2 regions of the Clostridium chromiireducens genome follow, and region 2 is predicted to be linked to the other one. Evidence: riboswitches for the same ligand, from Rfam matches in the RefSeq annotation. Region 2 holds a riboswitch; the other holds the start of a gene.
What was found. Region 2 has a riboswitch for cyclic di-GMP ahead of D2A34_RS11360 (response regulator). Riboswitches for the same ligand answer to the same signal wherever they lie in the genome.

Region 1 (3,495 bases), on a different contig from region 2:
ACATTATTGTAATATCATTCTAATTCTTATGCAATGATACTTAGTAAAATATATGTTGATTCCCCATCTACATAATTCGTATAAAATTATTTTTTTATGAATTAAATAAATTAATAATACTATGTACGTAATGTTTCATCTGTCCATTTTACTGATTCTAAATATGCACCCGCAAGTTTGTTTATATCAATTTGCATCTCTTCTGCGCAAATTGTAACCTTTTCCCATTGACCCCTCTCATAATAAATAGCTAGCTTTAGTATTTTATTTAACGAGTTTGCCTCTTCAATTAGACCTTCTTTGATCTCATCAGATAGAAATAATTCCTTTAGAATGACTTCAATTGGACAGCCTAAAATTGCATCCATAACTGAGAATAAACCAACCATATATGCCGAATAACTTCTTTCATTATACCCACTCATATTGCTTATAGCTTCACACATTTTTGCTCTTTGAAGGGAAACTTTTAATAATTCGTTAGTATTGTTTTCCTTTAAATCATTTAATAAAACTACATATAACCATTTTACAATTTCTTTTCTTCCTAATAATGATATAGCATATTTTATAGAAGTCACTTTATTTTTCATAAAAAAAGCTGATGAATTAATCAATTTAATAAGTTTATAAGATATCCCTACGTCTTTCATTATTAAATCTTCTAAATGATTAAACTCAAAGTCTTCTTTATTTATTAACTTTAAAATCTTCAATGCTGTATCTTTGTTAGTCGGAATATCTTTTGTTGATAACACTATCGGCTTACTAAAATAATATCCTTGAAAGTACGAGTATCCTAACCCTAAAGCTTCATCATACTCTTCTTTATTTTCAACTTTTTCAGCCAAAAACTTTATCTTATTATTTACCTTTTTTAATTCCAATATCTTCTTTCTTTCATATCCCTTTGTAATTTTAAAATCTATTTTTATAATATCAGCCATTTCTATTAGTTTCATATATTTTTTATCAAATACGAAATCATCTAAGGCTAGTGTAAATCCTTTATTCTTAAGCTTTTTGCATGCGTTTATAACCTCATCAGTCGGCTCTATATTTTCTAAAATTTCAATCACAACATAATCACTTGGAAGTATGGTTGCTATTTCTTCTTTTATTAATTCTTCAGTAAAATTTATAAATGCCTTCCTATTGTCAGTTACACTCTTAAAATCGAAAGCATAAAATGAATTCGCTATAACATTTCGTGTTGCCTCATCCCCATTGGTATTATCATAAAAATTATTCTGCCCATTTCTAAATAAAAGCTCATATGCAACCACTTCATTACTACAATTAAATATAGGTTGCCTTGCCACAAAAATATCCATGTATACTCCTCCTATTCTAGTAATTTTTTATCATTCATACATTTTTTTATAAACGTTCTTTTACAAATATAAAAAGCCAACTAAAACTAATCATTTTGTTAATCAGTTTTAATTGGCCGGTTGCACAACTAGCTCCAAATTCTTAATATGCCCAAATAAACGAATTCTTCACAGCTTCCAATTGTAATATAATACATATTAATGTAATTTTATCATTAATAATAATTATAATCAATAATTATTATTACTTGTAATCTTTTACTCAATAAATAATACAATTTTATTCATTTAACCAACTATTAGATTGGTAGTAGTTATTCTTAACAGTTAAATAAAAAGATGCCGTTGTTACATTCATGTATGGAACCACCCATAATAAACCTATACCTAATGTAATAATCCCTAATATTATCCACCCTAAAAAACTAAGTAAAAGCACAAAATATTTGAATTTATATCCTTTCATCATTCCAGCACTTTCTTTTAGACATTGAATAACAGACTTACTATTATCATCAGCTAATATATAATAAGATTGTGAAAACATATAACTAAATATAATACCCGGTATTATTAATAAAATAGTCCCGATCAATATTATTATTCCTAACAAAAAAAATAATCCTATTGCTTTTAATATAACTCTAAATCCTGAAAATATATCTGCGAATTCTGGATCTCTATCCTCATAAGCATAATTTAATGAAAATCTACACATCCCAATACTCATTACAGTACTAACTATCATTGATATTATAGCTAAAACGATAGCTAATGCATTATTATTATCCTCAAAAATCCTTGTAATAAAATTAAATAACATTTGTATTAAAAACACAGCTATAATTGCACCAATAGCTATTCCCCATCTTCCTTTTAGCTGATTCCTAGCATGTCTTTTCAATTCTGCTCTATTAATCATTAAATTCCCTCCTCAATTTCATATTCCCATTTAAGTAATTGTATTTAATATAATACCATATTTTCTATAAAACTTCAATTTTTGGTATTATATCGTAAATTTTATATTAATTTATATCTCACTAAGAATAATTATTCAAGTCAAAAAAATAAGGTAAATAAAGTATCTCTACTTAATCTACCTTTAAAAGTAACTACGCTTGTATGAATCTTTCATAATTCTCCATTTTATCCTCTCTGTTATCTTTCTTTATCCAGATGTTATATTCTAAGATAACTTTTTCGATAGTTTTAAGCTCAATCTTTGCGTCTTTTTTTCTTTTCACTTCTGCATACATGTTTATTTTCATTATATTTCCCATTAAGTCATCCCCCCTTTACCTATATAATATTATTAATTTCTTATGATTTTTCTGATGAATTAATTAATTTTTTCTTAAATTTGTAAACAATATCATTATAACATTCAAAAGATTAATCTTTTGGGGCAAATAACTGATAACGATTACTCCTATAATAAATATATTAACATTAATTTATGTCATTTATTTGTCAACTATAAACGTTTTCTTCATTCAGAGCCACAAAAATTTTCGTCCATTTCACTTGGTTCTCCAAATCCTCTGAAGTATTATGTGTTTTAAAACTTATTAATACATCTTTTGAATGTGCTTTTATAGTTTTTCATACCACAATTCCAAACTATAAAAGCAATTATAACCATTGAATGAAATCAAAAATATTTAAATTAATCTAAATATGAAGTAATAAGTGTAAAACCTGCAACTCAGTATGAGTAATTATTTTGACTTTGGATAATCAATATTATCAAAGCTTCCAATAACAAAATAAGAAGCTTGTGCTTGAACAAGCAGCTCCTGGCTCTCATCAAAAATTTTGCATACAGCTCTCATTATATTATTTCCATCACTAATCACTTCTCCAACAGCTGTAATTATATTTCCTTCACGTACATTTTTTATATAACTTATACTCAAATCTGTAGTTACTATACGTTTTCCTAAAGTTACACATGAAACTCCCATTACCACGTCTGCAATTGAAGCCAATGTGCCCCCATGTACATAACCATATATATTACAATATTTATCAATAATTTTTGTTTTATATTTAACCTTTCCCTCCGAAATTTCATCAATTTGAAGATTAAGAAAATTCTCTAGTATTGATGTCTGATATGTTTCTTTCAAATAGTTTTCTAACCATAAAAGATGATGTT
Region 2 (3,495 bases):
TTATGACTATACATTTATAGAAAAATCACTGTTAGCACCTACACTACCTATCATTGGTGATATTAAAGCTAACTTACAAGCAGTATTAAGTAAAGTCGAAGATAGAATATCAAATAAATATAATTTACTAGTAGAGAATTATGAATTTAAAGATAATGTTAATGATAATAGAAAGTATCTTTCAGCTGCTAATGCAATGGAAATAATAAGAAAAGAGTTACCGGATGATTCAACTATATTTGGCGATGATGGAAGTCATTCATTTTATGCAATAAGATATTTTAGAATCAGAAAACCAGCCACTTTCTTTTTTGATGATGTATTTGGAGCAATGGGACATGCTATTGGCTATTCAATTGGTGCACAGTTATCAAACCATAATTCAAGAATCATTTGTTTAACGGGTGATGGATGCACTTTTATGCATGGTACTGAAATATCAACAGCAGCAAATTATAATATCCCTGTCACTTTTATAGTGATAAATAATGGAAGATTAGATATGCCAGAAAAAGCTATGCTAAAACTTTTTGGGAAGGAAGTTGGAACTACATATAATGTACCATTGGATGTTAAAAAATTTGGTGAATCTCTAGGTGTAAAATCATATAAATGTCACAATGAATCAACACTAATAGAAGCTTTAGAAATTTCAAATTTACATAATGAAACAATAATAATAGAGGTTGTGGTTGATCCAGGTGAAATACCACCAACTATGAAAAGGGGATAATAAAATGAAAAAGGATTATGAAAATGGAATTAATATTTTAAAGAAGATGACAGATGCAAACGGAGAAGAAATGGTGAAATCAGTAGGTGAAATATTTCCGGATTTTTTGGATAAAATGATTTCTTTTGGTTTTGGGCAAATATATGCAAGACCAAATTTAGATCTAAAAACAAGAGAAGTAGTAACAATAACATCTCTTATAACGCAAGGAGCCTTTGAGCAATTGGAGTTTCATATAAAAGCAGCTATAAAGGCAGGATTAAAAAAAGAAGAAATTTTAGAAATTATTTTACATTGTGCGGCATATGCAGGATTTCCTAAGGCCTGCAGCGCAATAGGTATAGCAGGTGAAATATTTAAAACTATTTAAGTGTATATTATTAATTTATATATGCAATACATTGTGAATTTAAATGTAATTATAGTCATAATGTACCGAAAAATTTATTGATTAGACTGGTAAAATGTGCTATTATGTTAATGTTAGTTACAATTGTTGGCTTAATTGTTAAGTTTCAATAATTGGTTTATAATAAAAGTTAATATTTAATGAGTAAAGAAGTGTAAATAGCAAATCCATTGAAAGGTGGAGACGCAAAGCCATGAGTCTAAAGCAACGTTAATTGCCATGATAGTCAGGTTGCCAAAAATTATGATAGTTTATTCATGGCAGGCAATATCTTTATTGCCTGCTTTTTTTATAATTAAGGAGGATTTATAATAATGAAAAGAGTTCTTATAGTTGATGATGCGGCATTTATGAGAAATGTTTTAAAGACGATACTCGAAAATGGTGGATTCGAAGTGGTTGGTGAAGCACAAAACGGAGCTATCGGAGTAAAAAAATATGAGGAGTTAAATCCTGATCTTGTTACAATGGACATTACAATGCCTGAAATGGATGGAATAAGTGCTTTAAAAGAAATTAAAAAAATTGACTCTAATGCAAAAGTGGTTATGATATCATCAATGGGACAAGAAGCAATGATTCGTGAATCTGTAACAGCTGGAGCTAAGTCGTTCGTAGTAAAACCTTTTAATGAAAATATAGTTATAAAAACGTTAACTAATTTGTTTTAAAGTTGACAAGAAAAAAATAACAATATATAATGGCAATATAGTTTAGTGTGAATAAATAAATTTAATATAAATAAATTTAGACGAAGGAGTCTTATTTCATTATAGTATGAAGTAAGACTTTTTTGCAATTTAATTCATCAAACAATAATTTTACAAAGCTGAAAGTATTATAAATAGTTAAAATACTTTAGATGAAGGGGAATCTAAAATGCGTTTAAAAAAAATTAAATTTCAAAGTATAAGAGTTAAACTGATTATAAGTTTACTAGGAATATGTATAATTCCATTAATTATTCTAGGTTATGGAGCTAATAGGCAAGCTAAAGCAATTCTCAATGAAAAATTGAAAACGACAAGTCAGCAAACACTTTTAGAAGTAAATGATGGAATTAATAATTACTTCAATGGATTTGGAAGTATGGTTACAATGTTGTCGAGTAACTATAATTTTATTAATGCTGATAAAGAAGAACCATACACATTTACGGCGGCTATGTTAAAGAATATAAAAGAAAGCGATAAAGATATTTTCAGTGTGTATTTTGCAACCGCAGATGGAAAATTTGAAATATATCCCAACGAAAAAATGCCATATGGTTATAATCCTAAAGAGAAAGATTGGTATAAGCAAGCTTTAGAAGGTAATCATAAAGTTATAATAACTCTACCATTTCAAGATGCGCAAACAGGTAAAAGTGTTGTGGCTATAGCAAAAGCAGTTGAAAGAGATGGAAATGTAATAGGTGTTTGCGCAATGAGCGTTTCCTTGGATACTATTCTAGAAAAAATAGGAACAAAGAAGATAGGAAATACAGGATACATATTTATTTCTGATATTGAAGGAAAAAAGATGATAATTAACCCTAATAAAGATTTAATTGGGACTGATTATGCCTCTAAGCAATCATTTTGGAATGCTGCAAAAACTCAAGATACAGGCTTTGTGGCTTATGAAGAGAATAATACAAAGATGTTTGGAGTTTACGAAACCAATAAGGCTACAGGTTGGAAATTAGTAGCTACATTAGATGAAAAAGAAATAATAAATGATACAAATTCAATACTTATTACGACAGAGATTATAGTTTTAGTAATAATTATAATTTCAATAGCACTATCCATATTCTTAAGTAAAGGAATAGCAGAAAATATTAAAAAGTTGAGGGAAGTATTTGAAAAAGCTTCAAAGGGAGATTTAACAGTGTCGATTGTGGCATCTACTAAAGATGAATTTATGGATTTAGCAAACTCCTTTAATGAGATGATAAAAAATATATCAAATCTTATAGAAAATGTTACAAATTCATCAAAAATTGTATTAGAAACTTCATCAAATCTAGCTGGCATGTCAGAGGAAGTAACAGCTTCCATAGGAGAAGTATCAAGAGCAATAGAAGATATATCACACGGAGCAACAAATCAAGCACAAAATGCTCAAAATGGTGCTTTAGAGATGAACGACCTATCAGATAGATTAGATAAAATTAGTGAAAGCTCTGATGAAATGGGTAAACTTTCTGGAACAACTAAGGGATTAGGTGCTAAAGGATTATTAATGATTGATACGCTAATAGAAAAATCACATAAGACTAAAACTGCTACGTTAGAAGTTAATGAGATAGTTAAAGATGTGAATGAAAGTACTAAAATAATAAATATCATATCTGAAAGTATATCGCAAA

Region 1: another riboswitch for cyclic di-GMP. It lies ahead of D2A34_RS11170 (EAL and HDOD domain-containing protein); the one in region 2 lies ahead of D2A34_RS11360 (response regulator).

Annotation. Positions count from the first base shown of each region.
Region 1 is NZ_QXDJ01000002.1:1,281,638-1,285,132, reverse strand. It holds gene D2A34_RS11170 (EAL and HDOD domain-containing protein) at 120-1,334, opposite strand; cyclic di-GMP riboswitch class II at 1,440-1,522, opposite strand; gene D2A34_RS11165 (DUF975 family protein) at 1,615-2,256, opposite strand; gene D2A34_RS26680 (hypothetical protein) at 2,450-2,617, opposite strand; gene D2A34_RS11160 (PaaI family thioesterase) at 3,056-3,495, opposite strand, start outside.
Region 2 is NZ_QXDJ01000003.1:8,124-11,618, forward strand. It holds gene D2A34_RS11350 (thiamine pyrophosphate-binding protein) at 1-733, shown strand, start outside; gene D2A34_RS11355 (carboxymuconolactone decarboxylase family protein) at 738-1,103, shown strand; cyclic di-GMP riboswitch class I at 1,293-1,381, shown strand; gene D2A34_RS11360 (response regulator) at 1,457-1,813, shown strand; gene D2A34_RS11365 (methyl-accepting chemotaxis protein) at 2,022-3,495, shown strand, end outside.